DNA from 2 places in the Spirillospora sp. NPDC048819 genome. Region 1 is predicted to be linked to the other one. Evidence: riboswitches for the same ligand, from Rfam matches in the RefSeq annotation. Region 1 holds a riboswitch; the other holds the start of a gene.
What was found. Region 1 has a riboswitch for S-adenosylmethionine ahead of AB0C35_RS17940 (aminotransferase class V-fold PLP-dependent enzyme). Riboswitches for the same ligand answer to the same signal wherever they lie in the genome.
Positions count from the first base shown of each region.

Region 2: another riboswitch for S-adenosylmethionine. It lies ahead of thrC (threonine synthase); the one in region 1 lies ahead of AB0C35_RS17940 (aminotransferase class V-fold PLP-dependent enzyme).

Region 1 covers NZ_JBEZGN010000011.1:167,312-178,788, reverse strand. The annotation lists gene AB0C35_RS17975 (hypothetical protein) at 1-733, shown strand, start outside; gene AB0C35_RS17970 (class I SAM-dependent methyltransferase) at 791-1,522, shown strand; gene AB0C35_RS17965 (class I SAM-dependent methyltransferase) at 1,584-2,243, shown strand; gene AB0C35_RS17960 (exodeoxyribonuclease III) at 2,258-3,076, opposite strand; gene AB0C35_RS17955 (FKBP-type peptidyl-prolyl cis-trans isomerase) at 3,444-4,589, shown strand; gene AB0C35_RS17950 (transglycosylase domain-containing protein) at 5,396-7,636, shown strand; gene AB0C35_RS17945 (hypothetical protein) at 7,686-8,066, opposite strand; SAM riboswitch class IV at 8,137-8,251, shown strand; gene AB0C35_RS17940 (aminotransferase class V-fold PLP-dependent enzyme) at 8,294-9,577, shown strand; gene AB0C35_RS17935 (SseB family protein) at 9,679-11,477, shown strand, end outside.
Region 2 covers NZ_JBEZGN010000057.1:1,829-13,305, reverse strand. The annotation lists gene AB0C35_RS42695 (hypothetical protein) at 226-1,401, shown strand; gene AB0C35_RS42690 (PadR family transcriptional regulator) at 1,514-2,107, opposite strand; gene AB0C35_RS42685 (serine/threonine-protein kinase) at 2,495-4,753, opposite strand; gene AB0C35_RS42680 (RNA polymerase sigma factor) at 4,752-5,303, shown strand; gene AB0C35_RS42675 (sulfotransferase) at 5,456-6,481, shown strand; gene AB0C35_RS42670 (trehalose-6-phosphate synthase) at 6,548-8,035, opposite strand; gene AB0C35_RS42665 (cation diffusion facilitator family transporter) at 8,145-9,083, shown strand; SAM riboswitch class I at 9,201-9,342, shown strand; gene thrC (threonine synthase) at 9,359-10,603, shown strand; gene AB0C35_RS42655 (MoaD/ThiS family protein) at 10,614-10,892, shown strand; gene AB0C35_RS42650 (VOC family protein) at 10,939-11,334, opposite strand.

The sequences.
Region 1 (11,477 bases):
GCTGAACGCCCTTGAGGCGGCGCTGCACATCGTGCGCGGCGAGGCGACGCAGAAGACCTCGTCCTTCATCGCCCGGTTCTGGGGACGCGAGCAGGACCGCGCGCTCTCCGCGCTCTACTCCACCCGGCCCGGCAGCGGCCTGCTGAAGGACCCGCAGACGCTCTTCGACTCCTCGGTCGACCTGGCCCCCCGGCTGAACCGCAAGACCTACTCGTTCCACTCGATCCTGGCGCTCAACATCCTCACGCACCAGGTCAGCAAGGTGACCGGGACGCTGGAGGCCGACCTCGGCTTCGAGGTCCCGGGACGGCAGACCGCGTTCATGATGCGCGGCGTCGTGATGGGCTCCCTCATCAGTTCCAACGACATCGAGCTAGCGGAGAGGTACCGCAAGGAGCTCGACGCCACGCCCGTTTACGCGGCGCTGGAGGAATGGGCGTTCCCGACCTACACCAGAGACGGCCGAATCAGCAGCGACTTCACTTTGCCGAGCTCCCTGTCGCTGCGCAACACGGCCACCGAGGTGCTGCGCGAGATAGCGGTGTACAACGACGCCTACCTGTACTACCTGGTGTCGACGTACATCCCGCTGGCACTGAAACGCGATCCCGCGTTCGGAGGGAAGATCACCGAGCTGATCCAGGCGATCGAGCTGCGCGGGGCCGACTGCCGGGACCGAAGGATCAGACAGACCTGCAACACGCTGGTGCGGCGGCTCAAGGGCATCGCCTGAACCAGGTTTTCGAAGAATGGGGAGCCGGTGGAGGACACGGCGCAAGCCATCGCGAATTTGACACGGGAGAGATGGGAGGCCAACGCACAGTACTGGGTCAAGATCATCAGGGAGCGCCGCGACCGATACCGGACCGACCTCACCGACGGCGCCGTTCTCGACGCCATCGGTTCCTGCGAGGGGCGGCGCGTCCTGGACGCCGGCTGCGGCGAGGGATATCTGGCCCGTACACTCGCGTCCCGGGGCGCCGACGTCACCGGCGTCGACGTCTCCCAGGGGCTGATCGACGCGGCCTCCAAACATCCGTCGCCGGACGGAGCGGCCACGTTCACCTGCGCCAGCGTCGAGGACCTGCCGTTCGAGGACGCCGCGTTCGACCTGGTCGTCTGCAACCACCTGTTCAGCCACCTGCAGGACCCGGCCCCAGCGCTCGGCGAGTTCTCCCGGGTCCTGAAGAGCGGCGGGCGACTGGTCCTGCTGACCCTCCACCCGTGCTTCTACGTGGAGAACTCCGAGCACGGCGCGATGAACAGCGTCCCGGCGTCGCAGTACTTCGCCTCCCGCGGGATCGACCAGCGTTTCCTGGTGGACGGCCTGGAATCCCCTTCGATGATCACGTCCTGGCTCCGGCCGCTGGAGTTCTACGCTGGAACGCTCCGAGACTCCGGTTTCGTCATCGCCGACCTGCGCGAGCCGCACCCGACGGAACAGCAGATGCGGGACGATCCCTGGTGGCGCAAGGGCTTCCCGACGGCGCTGTTCATGCTCCTCATCGCCGAGCGCCGCTGAGCCGCCCCGTCACGCCGCGGCACCCGCCGAACCGGTTCAGGCGTGCCTTATCGTCGTCCGCATGGACGACACGTCACCGGGGCGGGTGCCGCCGGACCTGGCCGGGCACCCCGACAGGCTCCGGTGGAACGCCAAGTACGGGGACGCGCCGGCGCTGACGCACGTCCATCCGCTGATGGAGCGGGCGCTGTCCCTCGGCCTGCCGGACGGCGGGGTGCTCGATCTCGCGTCCGGACCGTCCGGCAGCGCCCTCTTCGCCGCCAATGCCGGGCGGAACGTCACCGCCGTGGACGTCTCCGAGGTCGCGCTGGGACGGCTCGGCGCGGAGGCACGGCGGCGCGGGCTCGCGTCGCTGATCACGCTCGTCCAGGCCGATCTGGGCGGCTGGCGGCCGCGGCCGCCCGGGTACGCGCTCGTGCTGTGCACCGGGTTCTGGGACCGGGCCGTGTTCGGGCGCGCGGCCGGGGCCGTCCTGCCGGGCGGACTGCTGGCCTGGGAGGCGTTCACCGAGGACGCCCGCCGCGACAGGCCAAGCCTGCCCGCCGAATGGTGCCTGGGCCCCGGAGAACCCGCCTCCCTGCTGCCGGACAACTACACCGTCCTCCAGCCCCCACCCACCACCATCCAAAGGACGAGCTCCGCTCGAATGCCCGACCTCCAACCCCCACCCACCAATCAGGCCACTGGCAAACGGCGTTTGCTCGCCCGCCGCGGCGTCTGATGAAGACCGGGGGCTTAGTCGAGGTCCACGACGACGGGGGCGTGGTCGGACGGGCCCTTGCCCTTGCGGGCCTCGCGGTCGACGTAGGCGGAGCGGACACGCCCGGCGACGGCCTCGTTCGCGTAGAACAGGTCGATGCGCATGCCCATGTTCTTGTGGAACATCCCGGCCCGGTAATCCCAGTACGTATACGGGTGGGGTCCCTTCATGGGGGTCGGCACCACGTCGTGGAGGCCCAGATCCAGGAGGTCGGCGAGCGCTTGACGTTCGGCCGGGGTGACGTGGGTGGAGTCGGCGAACACGGCCGGGTCCCAGACGTCCTCGTCCGTGGGCGCCACGTTGTAGTCGCCGCACGCCACCAGCGGCAGGCCCCGGGCCAACTCGTCCGCCAGCGCCTCGCGGAGCGCCGCGAACCAGTCGAGCTTGTAGAGGTAGTGCGCGGAGTCGGGCGCGCGGCCGTTCGGCGCGTACAGGGACCACACCCGCACCCCGCCGCACGTCGCGCCGACCGCGCGGGCCTCCGGCGTCAGCAGGACGGGCTCGGTCAGCTTCGTCTGGCCCTCCGCCTCCCCCTCGTACACGGGCTGCCCGGGAAAGCCGTGGGACACGTCCTCGATTCCGACCCTCGACAGGACCGCCACACCGTTCCAGCGGCCGTCCCCGTGCGCCGCGGTGGCGTAGCCGAGTTCCTCCACTTCGGCGGCCGGGAACATGTCGGCGCGGCACTTGGTCTCCTGAAGGCACACGACGTCCGGCCCGGTCTCCTCCAGCCAGGACAGGAGACGCGGCAGCCGGGCCTTGACCGAGTTGACGTTCCATGTCGCGAGGCGCATCCCTCCAGACTGCCATTCGGCGGCGTTCACCGGCGCGAGTCGCTCGCCGCGACGCGGGCCGGGCGGCCGGTACATTGCAGGATGCGCCCGGTTACACGCCGGACATTGTCACGCAGTGCCGCGTGACCGGTAGATTGCAGGTCGACCTGTTCCCCCGCCAGCCCGGTGCCGCACAGGCCCGTGTGACCGGTAGATCACGGTCGGCCCGCCTCTCGCACGGCGTCTTTCACACGGCGCCACACCCGGCCAGGATGACCGGTAGATTGCGGGTCGGCCTCCTTTGCGCGGTTTTCACGCTGTGCTTAGCCCGTCCCTGGAAGGGTGGTCACGTTCGTGATGTCGTCAAACCCGGAGCAAGTGAGGAAACATGTCCGAGGATGACAAGCCCGGGGGAAAGCCGGCGATCAAGGCGAAGGCGAAGATCCCGAACGCCCAGAACATCCGCAGCCCGGAATTCACCCCGCACGGCATCAGCGCCGGGCGCGGCAGCGGCCTGAACCGGCCGTCCGCGCTGACCGCCAAGCAGGCGCGCCGGCGGCGGATCCTGGTGATCATCACGCTGGTGGTGGTCGCGGCGCTGCTCGGTGGCTTCCTCTGGTGGTGGATCAACCGCCCGCCGCCCGAGATCGAGGTGACGGGCAAGTTCGCCTCCGAGCCCTCGGTGAAGATCCCCACCGACCTCGCACCCGGCGGCAAGCGCAAGGTGTCCACCGCGATCAAGGGCGATGGAACGAAGATCACCAAGGGCGACATCGTGTACGCCCAGTACGTCTTCTACCAGTGGTCCAAGGACAGCGACGAAGAGGACGGCTCCAAGAAGAGCAAGAGCAAGAAGCTCGCCTCCTCCTACGAGCAGGAGACGCAGGGACGGCCGACGCAGCCGCTCACCATCGGTGACAGCGGCATCAAGGGCTTCGACGAGGGCATGATCGGCCAGACGTCCGGCAGCCGCGTCGTGCTGCAGATCCCGCCGTCCGAGGGCTTCGGCGAACAGGGCTCGCAGCTCGGGCTCACCAAGTCCGACTGGGTGGTGTTCGTCGTGGACGTCCAGGCCGTCGTCCACAAGAACCAGGGGCCTGAGGGCGCCAAGAAGGAACTCGACGACGCCAAGCTGCCCAAGGTCGAGGACAAGGGCGCCGGCAAGGCGCCCAAGGTGAAGATCCCGGACGAGAAGGCCCCGGAGAAGCTGCGGGTCGAGACCCTCGTGGAGGGCAAGGGCCCGGCGCTGGCCAAGGGCGACGAGGCGGTCCTCAACTACCAGGGGACGATCTGGGACAGCGGCAAGGAGTTCGACTCCAGCTTCAAGTCCGGTTCGCCGGCCAAGTTCCCGATCGGCACCGGCAAGACCGTCCCCGGCTTCGACAAGGGCCTCACCGGCGCGAAGGTGGGCAGCCGCGTGCTGCTCGTCCTGCCGCCGAAGGAGGGGTACGGCGAGAAGGGCATGCCGCCGGACATCAAGGGCGACGACACCCTCGTGTTCGTCGTGGACATCCTCGCCAAGATCAAGAAGTGAGGCCGGCGCGGCACGGCCGCGCATGAGCGAGAGCGGCGGGGCACCCGGTCGGGCCCCGCCGCTCGGCGTTTCAAGAAGTCCGCGTTGCGACATCCGTCACGACAACCGGACAGGCGCATTGCCCGTCCTCTTATTGGGAAGCCATGGGAGTGGTGCATTGAGCGTCTCGCGGCACGGATCCCCTCAGGTATCGTCGGTGACGCAATAATCACGGGGGGCTTGTGAGCAACGGCAGAAAGGGTCCGGAGGGCGAGGAGCCCACCGGTCCGGGCGAGGTGGACCAGCACGGCACCGAGGCCGGACCACCGGCCGGCGGGGACGGTCCCATGACCGTCACCCTGACCGTCGACGCCGAAGAATCCGCTGAGGACGCAGAATTCGGCCACGAGGAAGACATATCCGATAACGACGGAAAAGACCCCTCGGCCGCCATCCCCGACGAGGACGAGAGCGAATCTCCCATCATCGATAAGCCCGCGAGCGACACCTCGGATGAGCCCTCGGACGAGCCCGCGAACGAAACTCCGGACGAGATCGCAGGCGAGTCCGCGAATGAGTCCGCGAATGACGCCTCCCCGAACGACGCATCCCCGGACGCCCCTCCCGTCGACGACTCACCGACAGACGACGCTCCGGCAGGCGACTCACCGACAGACGACGCTCCTGTAGACGACGCTTCGGTGAACGGCGCTTCGGTAGGTGACGCTCCTGTGGATGACTCTCCTGGAGGTGGCTCTCCCGGGGGCGAAGGCGATGAGGCGGCGGCCGCACGTGTCGGAGGGGCGGCCGGCGGTGATACCAAGACCATGTCGGCAGCCGCGTCCAAGTCCTCCTCGTCCCGTGAGGGAGGGCCGCCCGGGCGCGGGTCCGGAGGCGGTGACGGAGGCGGCGGCAAGGGGGAGGGCAAGCCCCGGAGCCGCCGGTCGCGGTTCCTGCGCCGGACGCTGTTCCTGCTGCTCGGCTTCATCGGGTTCTGCGTCGCGGCGTTCGCCGTCGCCTACCTGTTCACGCCGGTGCCGTCGCCGCTGGAGAAGGCGGTCGCGCAGGGGCCGACGTTCTACTACTCCGACGGCAAGACGCAGATCGCGAAGACCGGCGTCAACCGGGACGCCGTCGACCTGGACCGCATTCCGGAGAGCACCCGCAACGCGGTGATCGCGGCGGAGAACGGCAGCTTCTACGACGACCCGGGCGTGTCGGTGCAGGGCACCACGCGGGCCTTCTGGTCCACGGTGACCGGCCAGCAGTTGCAGGGCGGCTCGACGATCACGCAGCAGATGGTCCGCAACTACTACGGCGGCATCGGCAAGGAACGCTCGATCACCCGCAAGCTCAAGGAGATCATGGTCGCCCTGAAGGTCGACCAGGAGAAGCCCAAGGACTGGATCCTCGAGCAGTACCTCAACACCATCTACTTCGGACGCAACGCCTACGGTGTGCAGGCCGCCGCCAAGGCCTACTACGACAAGGACGTCTCGGAGCTGACGGCCGCGGAGGGCGCCTACCTCGCCGCCGCGATCCAGCAGCCGAGCAACTTCGCCGACCCGTCCGGTCCCGCCCGCGCCGTCGCCGAGCAGCGGTGGCACGCGGTCCTCGGCAACATGGCGCGGGACGGCTACCTGACCCCCGCCAACATGGCCTCGATGAAGTTCCCCGCCCCGGTCAAGCAGAAGATCACCGACGTCCTCAAGGGCCAGAAGGGCTACATGGTCAACGTGGCCAAGAAGGAGCTCACCGAGCGCCGCGGCTACAGCGAGGACGAGATCAACCGCAGCGGGCTGAAGATCACCACGACGTTCGACAAGCGGCTGATGGACGCGATGAAGCGGGCGGTGGAGCAGAACGCGCCGGAGGGGATGAGCAAGAAGATCCGCACGGGGGCGGTGTCGGTCGATCCGTCCACCGGGCAGGTCCTGGCGTTCTACGGCGGACGCGGCTACCTGGAGGAGGCGCTGAGCAGCTCCTTCGGCGACTGGGCGCAGGCCGGGTCCGGTTTCAAGCCGATCGCGCTGGCCGCCGCCCTGGAGAGCGGGGAGACGCTCAGCTCGACCTATGACGGCAGTTCACCGCAGTACTTCGACGGCTCGTCCATCAAGAACGACTCCGGCCGGAGCTTCGGGACAGTGAACCTCGTCACCGCCACCCAGAACTCGATCAACACCGCTTACGTGAACCTCGGCCAGGACATCGGCAACGAGAAGATCGTCGAGATGGCCGAGAAGATGGGCATCCCGAAGTCGCAGATGAAGCCGGAGCAGCGCGCGGCCGCCACGTTCCCGCTCGGCATCGTGTCGCTGCATCCCGTCCAGCAGGCCGGGGTGTTCGCGACGTTCGCGTCGGAGGGCGTGTACCGGGCGCCGTTCGTCGTCAAGTCCGTCACCGACAACGAAGACCACAAGCGCACGTTCACCGAGAAGGGCGAGCGGGCGCTCAGCAAGCAGAACGCGCGGGACGCCACGTACGCGATGGAGCAGGTCGTCCGGGGCGGCACCGGCACCGGTGCGCAGCTGCCCGACGGCCGCGACGTCGCCGGCAAGACCGGCACCACCGACAAGGGCCGCGCGATCTGGTTCAACGGCTTCATCCCGCAGATGGCCACGTCGGTCGCCATGTTCCGCAGCGACGGCAAGCCGCTGGACATCCCCGGCTACGGCGCGTACGGCGGGGCGCTGCCCGCCCAGATCTGGCGCACCTACACGAGCGACGCCGTGAACATCAAGGACTTCGAGCCGAAGTCGTTCGGGTCTCCGTCGATCAGGCCGGGCGGCGGCTGGAACGGCCCCTCGGACGGCGGCGGGCCGGACGAGACGGGGCAGCCGCCCACGACCGGTCCCGAGGAGCCGCCGTCGAGCGAGGGCCCCGAAGAGCCGGAGATCCCGACGCCGCCGACCGGGCTGCCGACGATCATCCCGACCGACCCCGGCGGAGGCGGCGGCGGTGACGACGGCGATCCCGGCGGCGGCGGGGGCGACGGTGGAGGCGGAGGCGGCGACGGTGGCGGTGGAGGCGGTGACGGCGGCGGAGGCGGTACCGGCGGGACCGGCTGACCGGCCGGCGGGCTGACGGCATCCGGCCCGGACGGTTTCGGAGAGGCCGTCACTCGCAGGCTTTGCCGATCCGGGCCGGCGTCTCCTTCATCACGGTGTCGAGCTGGGCCACGTCGCCGCCGCCGACGGCCGGGGCGGCGGCGCGGAGCTGGTCCGCCTCCGTCTTCAGGGCCTTCTTCAGGTCGTCGTCCTCGGCCTTCTCCGACAGGGCGTCGAGGCGCCCGGCGAGCTTGTCGGTCGCCTGCCGCCACTGCGCCGGATCCGACGCCGGCACGCTCCTGACCTGGGTGATGTACTGCTGGAACGCCTTCTTCGTGTCGATGCACACCTCGCCGGGTCCGCCGCCCAGCGTCCCGCACCCGCCCAGCAGGCCGGACGCGCCGAGCGCCACCACGCCCCCGGCCAGCGTCCGAACCACCCCGTACCGCATCGCACCCTCCACTCGTTCCCCGGCCCGGGTCTCGTGATCCCGGACGGGCTGCGCATATACTTCCGCATTAGGTCATGAGCGCCAGCGTCAAGCCCCGGCTTGCTGGCCGGCAACCCTTCGTCCGCGACGGGGTGCCCCGGGTGAGGACCTGGCCGGACGCGGACGCGTCCCGGCAAGCGCGGATCCCGACGGCCTTTCCCGGGGTCCCTGACCCGGAAGGTTCCGGCATGCCCACGCTGCTCGCCCGTTCCCCCATCACGCCTGCTGTGACGCGCGCCGAGGGGGTCCGGGTTCGCCCGCTTCCCCGCGTCATCGGCGCGGACGTCCCGGTGCCGCTGCGGGACGGCGGCCACGTCCCGTACGCCAACCTCGACTACGCGGCCAGCGCACCCTGCCTGGAGGCGGTGCACGAGGCCGTCACGCGCGCGCTGCCGTACTACAGCAGCGTGCATCGCGGGGCCGGCTACGCGTCCCAGGTCACGACCGGGGCGTACGAGGAGGCGCGGGAGACCGTCCGCTCGTTCCTCGGTGCGTGGCGGCGGTCCGCGGTCGTGTTCACCCGCAACACCACCGACGCGATGAACCTGCTCGCGCACGCCGTGCCCGCCGGGACGAGCGTCGTCGTCTTCGAGACCGAGCACCACGCGGCGCTGCTGCCGTGGAAGCGCGCGGTGCGGCTGCCCGTGCCCGCCACCCCCGCCGACGCGATCTCCGCCGCCGACCGCGCCCTGCGCGAATGCCCGATCGGGCCGCGGCTCCTCGTCGTCACCGCCGCGTCGAACGTCACGGGCGAGCTGTGGCCGGTCGCGGAACTCGCGCGGGTCGCGCACCGCAACGGCGCCCGCATCGCCGTGGACGCGGCGCAGCTCGTCCCGCATCGGCCGCTGGACATGACGGCGCTCGGCGTCGACTACGCCGCGTTCTCCGGGCACAAGCTGTACGCGCCGTTCGGTGCGGGCGTCCTCGCCGGACGCGCCGACTGGCTCCGCGCCGCCGGCCCCTACCTGAAGGGCGGCGGCGCCAGCGCGAACGTCGGAAGGACGACCCGGTGGGCGGCCTCCGCCGAACAGCGGCACGAGGCCGGCTCCCCGAACGTCCTCGGCGTCATCGCGCTGGCCGCCGCGTGCGACGCCCTCTCCGGCGCCTGGGAGGCGCTCGCCGCCCGCGAGGAGACGCTGGTGGGACGGCTGCGGTCGGGGCTCGCGGCGCTCCCGTCCGTCCGTGAACTGGCGCTGTGGGGCGACCGGGCGCCGCGCGTCGGGATCGTGTCGTTCACCGTCGACGGCCGGGAGGCTCGCGACGTCGCGCTCACGTTGTCCGAGGAGTACGGCATCGGCGTCCGGGACGGGTTGTTCTGCGCCCACCCGTTCGTCCGGCACCTGCTCGGCGGGGACGACGCGGACCGCGCTCAGGACCGGGGCGCCGCCGTCCGTGCAAGTATCGGCATCGGGACGAGCGAGGAGCACATCCGGCGGCTGCTCACCGCCCTCGCCGAGCTGACGGCGCGCTGACCTGCGGAGTCTCGCGCGCGGTCAGATGATTATGCTCTTTGGTCCTGTTCGCCCATGTAGCGTAGGCAGTCGCGCGGGGACGAGCACGGAAGAAACAGGGGGTGGCGACCGTGGCCGACGCGTGGCGACCCACGTCGGAACTGGAGCACCGACTGCAGGAGACCGTACGGGCCGGGGACCAGGAGAGCTACTTCCGCCTCATCGCGGACAGCGAGCTCGTCATCCCCGTCCCGCCCGACCTGGTGGACGGCATGCTCGCGGGCGAGAAGCAGGCGTCCTGGCCGACCCAGGAAGAGGACGGCCGGGTCCATGTCCTGGTTTACACGTCGGCGTCGGCGATGCGCGCCTGCCTCGGCCCGGCCTACGAGCACTTCATGACCGTCCGGTTCGGTGAGATCGCCGAGACGTGGCCCGACAACCGCTGGTGGCTCGCCATCGACGCGCCCGCCCACGGCGTCCCCGCCGCGCTGCCGATCGAGGCGCGGCTGCCGTCCTGGTTCGTCCGGCAGGTGGCGCAGGGCGACGGGCGCCCGCCCCAGGTCGGCCGCGCGTCCGCCCCCTGGGAGGAACTCCGCGACCAGCACCGCGACCTCCCCCGCGAGTCGCCCCGGCAGGAGTTCCAGCCGGCCAACGACGTCGAACGCGAACTGCTCCGGGCCGCCGCCAACAACGACCACGACCTGTTCCTGCAGACCCTCGCGGCCACCGAAGTCCTGCTGCCCGTCCCGGACGACACCGACTACACGATGCGTCCGGGCCGTCCCGGGTTCCCCTGGCAGACCAGGGAGGTCGACGGCTCCACCGTCGTCCCCGTGTTCACCTCGCCCGAACGTCTCATCGAGGCGGCCCGCGCCGCCGGGGCCGGCACCGAGTACATCAAGCTGCCGTTCACCGTCGCGCTGCGCTACTGGCCGAACCACGACTGGCTGCTGGCCATCAACTCCGGCTCCCCCGCCGGCGGCACCGTCCTCGCCCAGCAGCTCCCCGGCCTCGCCACCTGGGCCGACCAGCGCGCCGCGCAGCGCATGACGGACGGCTTCGAGCCGCAGAACGACGTCGAGCAGCGCCTGTTCGACGCCGCCCGCCGCCGCGACACCGACGGCTTCTTCAAGATCCTCCTCGGCGCCCAGGTCCTCGTCCCCGCCGACCCCGACACCCCCTGGGGAATCGTCCCCGGCGACCCCGGCTTCCCGTGGCGGCCCGTCCCCGTGCACGGCCGGACGGCCATCCAGATCTTCACGTCCCTCAAGTGGATGAACGAGGCCATCGGCTCGTCCCGCTTCATCATGCCGACCCTCATGGACATGGTCGCCGCCTGGCCGGACACCGAGTGGACCCTCGCCATCAACCCGGGGACGCCCATCGACGCGGCCATGCCCGGCGACAAGGTCCGCTCCCTGGGCGGCCTCCCGCGTCCGGAGGAGCCCGCGTCCCAGCCGGCTGCGTCCCAGCCGGCCGCGTCCCAGCCGCCTGCGGCGCCGCAGGTCGCGTCCCCGCCGGCCGCGTCCACGCCCCCGCCGCCGGACACGCCCGCCGTCCCCGTGGCACCGGCCGTCCCGTCCGAGCCCGACGCGTCCCCCCGGGACAAACCGGGCGCCCACGCCGGCCCGCCCGCCCCGGCCGACCGTGAACCGCCGGCACCCGGCGAAGCAGCGCCCCTCGGCATGCCGGCCGGTGCAGGCCCGCAGGGCGACATCGGCGCGCGCGAAGACCCCGGCACATTCGACGCCCCCGCGAGCATGACCGCCGCCGCCCCCGGGCCGCCCGAGGGGCCGAGCCCACAGGCCGGCGAGACGCCACGGGTTGAACCCACGGCACCGGGCACGCCCGGCGAGCCCGCCCACAGAGCCGGCCCGCCTCAAGAGGCCGTGCGAGGTGCCGCCGGAGCGTCGGCGTTCGA
Region 2 (11,477 bases), on a different contig from region 1:
CCGTGGCCGGGTTCGGCCGCTAGCCCTGACAGGTGCCACTGACAGGTGACCGGTACCGAACCCGCCGGTTGTGGGTCGAGTGACAAGAGTCGTGGGCGGATTTGTCGGATCTCGCGAGACTCTGGGGGCGAGCGTGGACCGGCTGTCTAATTGCGCCAAAATATGATGGATTGCGGTAAGTGTGGTTCACGGGGGATCCGCACGATGACATGGGGAGGCTTGACGGTGAACACGGAACCGGGAGTCCCACGCCGTCCGGGCGAGGTCAGAGGCACCCCACCCCATGGGAATGCGGCCAGGGCCACGCCCGTGCAGGGGACGCCCGTCCACCCCGGGCCGGCCGCGCAGCCGTCCCCGCGGGCGGACGTGCGGATTCCGCCGGGCGCCCCGGTGCCGCCGGGCGCCCCGACGCGTCCCATCGTGCACGCGGCTCCCGGTGGGCAGGAGCCGCCGCGGGTCTGGGGCCGTCCGCCCGAATCGCCGCAGCCGCACGTCCAGCCGCACGTCCCGTCCCCGGAGCAACCGGGCGCGGAGCCGGACCAGCGCGGCGGCGCGGCATGGGCAGGCGTCTCCGAAGCGCAGGACGCCTACACCGAGCAAGACGCGTACACCGGACAGGACGAGTACGCAGAGCCAGGGGACGAGCCGTCGTCCACGACCGGGCCGATGGGGGTCCGGGAGACGAGCGGCGTGCAGGTGCGGCTCGGGTCACGCGAGCGCGAGCAGGAACGCAGGGCGCGGCAGCGGGCCGGACGCCGCAGCGGGCTCGTCGCGGCGGGCGTGCTCGTCCTGGCCGGGCTGGTCATGGTCGGGCTCGTCCTGACGCGCGGACCCGGGGACGGCGGTGAAAGCGCGGCGGCCGGTGAGCGGCCTCAGGGCGGCGCCGACGTCCGACTGCCCTCCGCCGGGGCGCCCATCGAGGTCGGCACGGCCGACGGATCCAAGTACAAGCTCGCCGCGGTGACCAGCGGGGCGAGCGACGGCGCCGTGACGACGTTCCAGTCGTCGCCGCCGTCCGGGACGTCGTTCCCCTACATCGAGTACCTGCTCACCAACCCGACGGCCGAGAAGGTGCTGCTCGACTTCCCCGGCGACGTCTTCGTCAAGCGCGAGCTCGTCACGCCCGATGCGCGGGGACGGTGCATGCCGCAGGCCGGCGTCCCGGAGGACATGTGCACTCCGCCGACGAAGAGCAAGGTGGTGCGGAGGCTCGCGGGCGGTGCGCTCATCCCCGGCGAGGGCGGTGACAAGTACATGGCGCCGGGCGCGACGTACCTGGTGCGCGCCACGGTCGACGTCCCCGTCCAGAACGACATCGCCCGCGAGGACATGGGCCTGTACGTGTGGAAGCAGCTGTACATGGCCGACCAGCGCGCCAAGCCGGTGCCCTTCCCGGGCTGACCTCACCGCCGCCCGGCCCGAACGCATGCGGAACCGCCGCGCCCGTCCGGCCGCGGCGGTTCCGGTCGATCGCCGGCCTTGCGCGTTGTGTCGCGCCGACCGGTGAGCCGGTTCATTCGGCTTCGGGGTCGTCGGCGAGGATCCCGTAGAGGCGGCGGCGGGCGTCGTTGACGACGTCCAGCGCACGCGCCTTCTGGGTCTCGCTGCCGACCGCCATGACCTGGTGCAGGGCGCCCATCAGCTGGCCGACCGCCTCACGCCCGCGCAGGGCGTTCTCGCCGGCGGCCGCGGTGACCTCGTCCCAAGGGGCCGTGGCCTGCCCCGACGCCGCCTCGCGGCCCGCGTCGGTGAGGGAGAACAGCCGCTTGCCGCCCTGCTCCTCGCTGGTGACCAGGTCCTCGTCCTCCAGCATCTGGAGGGTCGGGTAGACCGAGCCGGGGCTCGGCCGCCAGACACCGCCGGTGCGGCCGTCCAGCTCCTGGATCATCTCGTAGCCGTGCATCGCCCGCTCGGCGAGCAGGGCGAGCAGCGCCGCCCGGACGTTGCCGCGCCGGGTCCGCCGCCCGCGTCCACCGCGTCCGCGATGGCCGGGCCCGGGTCCGAACCCCGGACCGCCGGGCCCCCACGGGCCGAACTGGTCTCCGCGGCGCTCGCGCTCCTGGGGCCCCCGAGGGCCTCCGCGCCCTCTCATCATGTTGTCACGCATCGCAGTCCCCTTCGTTAGTGATCGGTTGCGATGGCTTAACGATATATCGGAATAGGTCGCGATGCAACACCGAGTCTTGAGCTCGTCGATGCGCGGACGCGCGGATGCGCGCCAGGAGAGGGCACAGGGAGGAGGCATCGCCGTTGAGCGGCAGCATTGCCCGACCTCGCGGCGGGCCCGGTCACGCGGGACGCGGGCACGCGAAGACGCACGACCGCCCGCCCAGCCGCACCTAGGCGGCCGACCATCCATGCTCGGTCGGCCGTACCTGCGGTGTGCTCGGCCGTGTCTGCGCGCTCGCGACCGTGGCGCGGCCTAGCGGGGACCGGGAGCCGGCCCCGCCCGATCGTCAGTGACGGGCCGTCAAGGGCCCGGGGCGTGTGGTGGTCAGGGGCCGGTGATCTTGAGGCTGTCCAGGATGTCCTTGGTGGCGTTGCGGTCGTCGGTCTCCTTGACCCGGATCCACAGGCCGAACTTGCCGGACTTGTCCTTGAGGCCGACCTCGGTGACGGACGGCGTGCCGGTCTTGCAGTTGGTGAAGCGCGTGATCGTCCCGCTGAGAGCCTTGTCCGGAGTGGTGTAGTTCTCCGGGGCGGCCTTCGTGCACTGCGAATGGACGGCCGCGCTCGGCGGGGGAAGCTGCCCGTCGCGCACGTCCGTGGTCACGCCGATGAAGACTCCGGGGCCCTTGCCGTTGCCGAGGTACGCGGCCTTGTCCGGCGTCGCGCGCAGTACCGGACGCGGCCCGCCGTCGCTGAGCCCGACGGTGGACGGAGTCCACGTCTGCTCGCTCTGGTCCTTGGGCCACGCCTTCGGCACCGCGGCCTTGATCTTGCCCGAGGTGTCGGATATCGCGGCGAAGTCCTTCGGGATCTCGGACTTTTCGTCCTTGTCCTTGCCCTTGCCGCCATCGTCGCCGGAGAACAGCAGGCCGAGGGTCAGGCCGCCGACCAGCGCGACCGCCAGCACGACCACCGTGATGATCAATGGAGTGACGAACTTCTTCCCGGCGCCGCCACCGCCGCCGGGCCGTCCCGGAGCGCCGCCGCCCCGGAGCTTGTTCATCAGCCCGCCCTTGCCGCCGCCGGGCCCCTGGCCCTGGCCTTGGACCGGCCCAGGGGGCGGCGGCTGAAAACCGGTGGGAGGCGGCGGGCCCGGTTGCCCCGGTTGCCCCGGTTGCCCCGGTTGCCCCGGCTGGCCCGGTTGAAGGTAGGGCTGCGGGCCGCCCGGCCCCGGGCCCATCGGCTGCATGGGGCCGCCCTGCTGAGGGGCGCCGTTCTGCGGGGGCTGCGTCGGGAAGACGGCGGTCTTGTTGTCACCGCCGGGGCCGCCCTGCTGTTGCGGGGGCGGCGGAGACTGCATCGCGACCGTGCGGTCATTGTCGTTGTCGGGTGCGGTCGGGGGCTCGGCCTGCCTGAACGGCGTGCCGCGCCCGCCAGGGTCGTCCACGATCGTCTGCTCGCCGCCCTGCGGCCCCGGCGGGACGCGCATCTCGGACGTGCGGACGTCGTCCTCCGCCGGCTGGTCGAGCCGTGTCCGCATCTCCCGCGGGCCACCCTGCGGGCCGGGCGGCTGCCCCTGGACGGGCGCGTGCCTCTGAACAGGCCCCTGGCCTTGGACAGGGCTCTGCGCTTGGCCCTGGACGGGGGTCACGGCTTGACCCGCGCCAAGCACGGGCCCCGGGCCGGGGCCGGGCGGCCGGGCCTGGGTGCCGTCCTGGTAGAAGTCCTGGACGGTCGCGTCCGCGTTGATCTGCGGGACCGGCGGCGCGTACGAGGGGGCGGGCGCGCCCGGCATCGACGTAGGGCGAAGCGTGGACAGCGCCTCGGCGAACGCCTCGGCGGTCGGCCACCGGTTCTCCCGCTCGACCTCCAGGGCGCGCAGGATCACCTGGTCGAACGCCGGGGTGATCCCCTCGCGCATCTCGCTGGGCGGCGACTTGACCGGCGCCGGGCCGGGGGCCCGTCCGGTGATCATGTGATAGGTGAGCGCGCCCAGCCCGTACACGTCGGCGCGGACGTCCAGACCGCCGCCGAACCGCGCCTGCTCCGGCGACATGTACCCGGGCGTGCCGACCGGCAGGGTGAACGCGCCGGAGGCGTGCGCGAGGGCCTTGGCCAGTCCGAGGTCGGCGATCAGCAGCTTCTCGCCGCCGTCCGGTGTCGACTGGAACAGCACGTTGGACGGCTTGAGATCGCGGTGGATCACGCCCAGCGTGTTGATCACCTCGACCCCGTGCGCGATCTCCTCGGCGAGGGCGATCGCCTCGTTGACCGGAAGTGGCCGTTCGCGCATGCGGTCGCCGAGCGTTCCGCGGTCCGCGTACGACATCACGAAGTAGGGGCGGCCATCCGGCAGCTCCCCGATGTCGTGGACGCGGACGAGGCGCTCGGAGTCGGCCCGGCGCAGGATCCGGGCCTCCTCGAGGAAACGGTTGCGCACGTCCAGATCGTCGATCAGGCTGCCAGACAGGACTTTTATCGCTACCTGGGAGTCCAGAGCGTCGTCTTGGCCCAGCCACACAGAGGCGAACGCCCCCGAACCCAGGACGCGGTCGATCCGGTAACGGCCTACTGATGGTGGGAAAGACACACCCGTATCATCCCAACAACGGGGTGAGTGTGCGAACGAGCAATGAGGCGGCATGGCATTCGACGAGAGGACCGAGGAGCTGGCGGTCAAGGCCGCGCAGGGTGACCAGAGCGCCCTCAACGAGCTCCTCCGCAAGATCGAGCCGGACGTCCTGCGGCACAGTTCCCGCTTCCTGCCCTGCCGGCAGGACGCCGAGGAGGCATGCCAGGACGCACTGCTGCAGGTGGCGCGGAACATCCACCGCTTCGAGGGGCGGTCGAGGTTCAGCACCTGGCTGCACGTCGTCGTCTCCAACTCCGCCCGTTCCACCTACCGGTCGCTGAAGCGGCGCTCGGTGGAGCAGGCGGGGGAGCTGCCGCAGCAGCGCCCCGATCCGCGCCGTACCAGCGTCATCGCGGGCTCCCGGGTCGACATCCTGGACGCCATGGAAGACCTGGAGGCCCGCAAGCCCGACCTCATCCAGGCCCTCGTCCTGCGGGACGTCTCCCAGCTGGAGTACGCGGAGATCGCCGAGCAGCTGGGCCTTCCGCTCGGCACCGTCAAGTCCCGCATCCACGAGGCGCGCAAGCAGGTCAGGCAGACGCTGGGGGAGTCCTACACCTGACCGTGGCCGGTCGCGGCCCGTGACGCGCGGGCCGGGCGGGCGGCCGCGGGCGCGGGAGCGTGGGGCGGCACCGTCAAACGTCGGTAATCGGCGGGCAACGGTGCCCTCATGACCTGGGTCGCGGGCCCGGTGCGTGGGACACCATGCCGTGCATGTCATCAGGCCCGGACCCCCGCCATGACCGCCCGATCTTCGTCCTCGGCTGTCCCCGCTCGGGGACGACGCTGCTGCAGCTGATGCTGCACTCGCACGCCCGCATCGCGATCCCGGCGGAGACGAAGTTCCTCATTCCCGCCTATGCGCGGCGGTGCGAGTTCGGTGACCTCCAGGAAAGGGAGAACAGACGCGCGCTGGCGGAGTGGATCACGGCCGAGAAGACCACCAAGTTCCACACGCTCGGCCTGGACGCCGGTGAGGTCGTCGACGAGATCGTCGCCGGGCCGCCGACGCTGGGCTCGGCGATCGGCGTCGTGTTCCGCTCCTACGCCCGCCGGCACGGCAAGCCGCGCTGGGGCGACAAGCGCCCGAGCTACTTCCGGCACGCCGGCGCGCTGCTGCGGATGTTCCCGGACGCGCAGTTCGTCCACCTCGTCCGGGACGGCCGCGACTGCGTCGCCTCGCTGATGGAGATGCCCTGGTACGACAAGGACCTCCACCACGCGGTGTCCGCGTGGCGGGAGGCGATCGACCACGGCCGCCGGCTGGCCGAGCGCCTCGGTCCCGACACCTACTACGAGATGCAGTACGAGCGGCTCGTCGCCGACCCCGCCGACGAGCTGACCCGGCTCTGCGGGTTCCTCGGCGAGGACTTCGACCCGGCGATGACCCACCCCGAGGGCCTGGCCAAGCGGACCGTCTCAGCGAGCAAGAAGTGGCACGGACGGACGCACGACTCCGTCACGACCAGCCGCATCGGATCCTGGGCGGAACGCCTCGACCCCTGGGAGATCAGCCTGGCGGAGGCCGCGTTCGGCGAACGGCTCGCCGAGTACGGCTACGAGCCGAGCGGGCTGCCGAAACCGCCCGCGTCCCAGCTCGTCCGGTTCACCCGGACCAGCGCGCACCGCCGCATCGCGCAGCGCAAGGCCGCCCTGCGTGAACGCTGGAAACAGCACCACGAACCGAACCCGGTCGAATGCCTCCTCGTGGCGGAGAGCACCGTCAGCCCCACCATGTGACCTGCGACGTCCCCCCGGCCGCCCCGGCGATCCCGGCCGCCCGTGGTGGCCGCGGAGTGAGCGCCGTCAGTCGAGAGCGGCGAGCTGGTCGGCGAACCAGCGCTGCGGGGGGAGCGCCGTCGCGGCGGCGGTGAGCCGGGCGCAGCGTCTGGCGCGCTCGGCGTGCGGCATCAGCAGGGCCCTGTGGAGCGTCTCGGCGGTCTGCGACACGTCGTACGGGTTGACCATCAGGGCGTCCTCGGAGAGCTCGGCCGCCGCACCCGCCTCCCTGGACAGCACCAGCGCGCAGCCGCGCTCCGACAGGACCGGCCCCTCCTTCGCCACGAGGTTCATCCCGTCCCTGATGGGGTTGACGAGCAGGACGTCGGCCAGGCCGTAGGCGGCGAGGGAACGCGGATAGTCGTCGTTCACCTGCAGGATCAGCGGATCCCAGTCCGCAGTGCCGAACTCGTCGGTGATCTGCTTCGCCATCCGCTCGACGGCCGCGGTGTACTCCCGGTACTCGGGCAGGTCGTAGCGGGACGGGTAGGCGAACGCGAGGTGCACCACGCGTCCGCGCCACTCGGGATGGTTGACGAGCAGCTCGCGATAGGCGGCGAGACCGCGCACGATGTTCTTGGACAGTTCCGTCCGGTCGATCCGCACGATGAGCTGACGGTCGCCCACCTGCTCACGCAGCGCGCGCGCCCGTTCCACGACGTCCTGTTCCGCGGCGCGTTGGCGCAGTGCCGTCCCATCGATGCCGAGGCCATGGACGCCTACATGCGTCACGTGTCCTGAACAGGTGACCGTTCGGGCGGCACGGTCGACGCGGGCTCCCGGCACCAGTTCGCAGCAGTCGAGGAAGGCCGAAGCCCACCGCTCGGTGAGGAACCCCGCGTGGTCGGCACCGAGGATGCCCAGAAGGATCTGCGTGCCGATGTCGTCTGGGAGCAGGCTGTAGTACTCGGGCGGCGCCCAAGGCGTGTGGGAGAAGTGGACGATTTTCAGGTCGGGGCGCCGGTCGCGGAGCATCCGGGGAGCCAGCGACAGGTGGTAGTCCTGGATCGCCGCCTTCGCGCCCTGTGCGGCGTCCCGTGCGAGGGCGTCGGCGAACGCCGCGTTGTACGCCTCATAGGACTGCCAGTCGCGGCGGGCGCGGGCATCGAAGTGCGGGCTGCGCGGGGTGTCGTACAGAAGGTGGTGGACGAACCACAGCGTCGAGTTGGCCACGGCGTTGTACGCGCGCTGGAACGTGGCCTCGGGGATGTCGAGCATCCGCACCGCCGCGCCGCCGGTCTCGTACCCGGCCAGGTCGATGCGGCCGTCCGGTGAACGGCGGGCGGCCGTCCGGTCGGCCTCGCCCAGGCTCGCGCACACCCACAGCACGTCCGACGCCTCGGACGCCGTCCCGGTGGCGGACGGGCTGAGCGGTCCGGGGTTCCGCGGCGCTCCCGTGACGGCGGCGAGGCCCGACACCAGCCCGCCGCCTCCCCTCCGCATGGTGAGCGCACCGCCCTCGGAGGACGAGAACGACACCGGGCCCCGGTTCGATGCCACCAGCACTTGGCTCATACCGGCAGGGTCTCAGTTGGGACCGAGGCGCTTCAAAGTGACCCACGTGGTGCACGCCAAAGCCGAACCCGCCTGGATTAGGGCAAACCGCCACGGGTAGTCGACGCGGATGAGCAGGGCCGAGACGATGAAGACCGTGCTCGTCGCCGGTGCGGCGAACCTCGTCCTCGCAATGGCGAAGCTGATCGCCGGCGTCCTCGCCGGGTCCAGCGCGATGCTCGCGGAGGGCGCGCACTCGGTCGGGGACACCCTCAACCAGGGCTTCCTTCTCGCGTCCCTGGGGCGCAGCGAACGTCCCCCCGACCGGCGCCACCCGTTCGGATACGGCAACGAGCGGTACGTGTGGTCGCTGCTCGCCGCGTTCGGGATCTTCGTGGCCGGAGCCGGGTTCTCCATCTCCTACGGAATCCTGACCATGATGGGCCGCGGCGGCACCGGCACGAGCGTGTGGCTGGCCTACGCCGTCCTCGGCCTGGCGGCCGTCCTGGAGGGGACGTCCTGGACACGCGCCGTCTACCAGGCGCGCAAGGAGACCCGCGAGAACGACCGGGGGCTCGTCGAGCACGTCCGCCGGTCGCCCGATCTGACGTTCAAGACGGCGCTGTTCGAGGACGGCACCGCGATGATCGGCCTCGTGCTCGCCGCCGCCGGCCTGACGCTCCGCGAGATCACCGGATCGGACCTGTGGGACGGCCTCGCCTCCGTCCTCATCGGCCTGCTGCTCGTCGTCCTCGCGTTCGGGATCGGCCGCGAGAGCACGGCCCTGCTCATCGGTCGGGCCGCCGACCCCGCGGCACAGCGCGAGATCCGCTCGGAGATCCTCGGCTCCCGCGGTGTGACCGGCGTGGACGAGCTGCTGACCATGCACTTCGGTCCCGAGCAGATCCTCGTCGCCGCCAAGGTCAACTTCTCCGACGACATCAGCGCCGACGAGGCCGAGGACGTCGCGGGCGAGATCGACCGCAGGCTTCGGGAGCGGCTCCCGGCCGTCCGGCACGTGTTCCTCGACCCCACCCAGCGCACCGCCCGCCGCGAAGAACCGGCGTGATCAAGAACGCGTCCGGGTAACGTCTCAGCCAGTGGACCCGGCTGTCTGGCATCCGGTCAGATCATGTAAAGTCGATGCATACGCGCTGAAAACGCGCTCGCTTTCACAACTGAATATTGCTCATCCAGAGGGGTGGAGGGACCGGCCCTGCGAAGCCCCGGCAACCACTCGGCTCAGGCGCACTCGCGATCCTGCGGGGCCGGCCGGGAGATGGTGCCAACTCCGGCCTGCGACCAAGGTGGCGCAGGGAAGATGGGGAGAAAGGCCTCGCCCTCATGGCACTCACGCCTGCCACTGACCTCGGACCCGCTACCGGCCTCGTCTGCCGCGAATGCGGTTCCACACGCGACCTCGGCCCGTTCTACGCCTGCGAAGAGTGTTTCGGGCCTCTGGAGATCGCCTACGACTTCGGCGGCGTCACCCGCGCGGCCATCGAGTCCGGGCCCCGCAACATCTGGCGGTACCGCGGGCTGCTGCCCGTCCCGTCCACCGTGGCCGAAACGCCCAACACCGAGCCCGGCCTGACACGTCTCGTCCGCGCCGACAACCTCGCCGAGAGCCTCGGCCTGCAGAGCCTGTGGGTGAAGGACGACAGCGGCAACCCGACCCACTCGTTCAAGGACCGCGTCGTCGCCGTGGCCCTCGCCGCCGCCCGCGAACTGGGCTTCAAGGTGCTGGCCTGCCCGTCCACCGGCAACCTCGCGAACGCCGTCGCCGCGGCCGCGGCCCGCGCCGGGATCCGCAGCGCCGTGTTCGTCCCGTCCGACCTGGAAAGCCAGAAGATCATCACAACGGCCGTCTACGGCGGGACGTTCGTGACCGTCGACGGCAACTACGACGACGTCAACCGGCTCGCGTCCGAGATCGCCGGCGAGCAGGACGACTGGGCGTTCGTGAACGTCAACGTCCGGCCGTACTACGCCGAGGGCTCCAAGACCCTCGGCTACGAGATCGCCGAGCAGCTCGGCTGGCGGCTGCCCGACCAGATCGTCGTCCCGGTCGCGTCCGGCTCCCAGCTCACCAAGATCGACAAGGCGTTCCAGGAACTGATCAAGCTCGGCCTGGTCGAGGACAAGCCGTACCGCGTCTTCGGCGCCCAGGCCGCCGGATGCGGCCCTGTCGCCGCCGCGTTCAAGGCCGGGCACGACGTCGTCCGCCCGGTGAAGCCCGACACGATCGCCAAGTCCCTCGCCATCGGCAACCCCGCCGACGGCCCGTACGTCCTGGACGTCGCCCGCCGCACCAACGGCGCCGTCGAGGACGTGACCGACGAGCAGGTCGTCGAGGGCATCCGGCTCCTGGCCCGCACCGAGGGCATCTTCGGCGAGACCGCTGGCGGCGTGACCGTCGCGACCCTCCGCAAACTCGTCGAGGCCGGCACGCTCGACCCGTCCGCCGAGACCGTGATCATCAACTCCGGGGACGGCCTGAAGACCCTGGACGCCGTCGCGCCCGTGGTCGCCCCGTCCGCCAACATCGCCCCGTCCCTGGAAGCGTTCCGCGCCGCCGGCCTGGCCTGAGAGGAGCACCATGAGCAGCGTGTCCGTCCGTATCCCGACCATCCTGCGGACCTACACCGGCGGCGAGGCCGAGGTGAAGGCCGAAGGCGCCACCCTCCGCGCCGTCGTCGCCGACCTGGAATCCAGCTACTCCGGCATCTCCGCCCGCATCCTGGACGACAACGGCAAGATCCGCCGCTTCGTCAACGTCTACGTCGGCGACGAGGACGTCCGCTTCGCCGACGGCCTGGACACCCCCACCCCCGACGGCGCCCAGATCTCGATCATCCCCGCCGTCGCCGGCGGCTGAGAGCAACCCCGGTCCTGGCGCACCGCCCGTGCGCCAGGACCGGCGCTCAGCCGGCGGTGGTGACCTTCCACAGGTAGCCGTCAAGGTCACTGAAGTAGCCGAAGTACCCGCCCCACTCGGTGGCGGCCGCCTCCCTGACCACGGTGCCGCCGGCGGCCACCGCGGTGCGCATGACCTCGTCCACCGCGTCTCTGGAGTCGGTGATGAAGTGGAACGAGGAGCCGCGGAACCCGGACCCCTCAGCCGATACGCCGGCGTCCTGCGCCGCCGCGCCCCATTCGTACAATGCCAGCGACGACGACCCTTCGCCCAGGTCGCATTTGACGAACCCGCCGTAGTCCTGGACGACCTCGCAGCCCAGCCCTTCGGCATAGAACTTCTTGGCGCGTGCGACGTCCTTGACGCCGAGCATGATGGCGCTCACCTGCAACTTGATGTCCATGCCCTGACGCTAGCCACGGGCCACCCGTACCCGCTTCTCAATTCCTGACCAGTTCCCGAACGGGCCCCCGGCGCAGATAAGACGGCAGGCCAAGCGACCAAGCCGAGCAGCAACCCGCTCCCAAACGGACGGACTCACCGTCC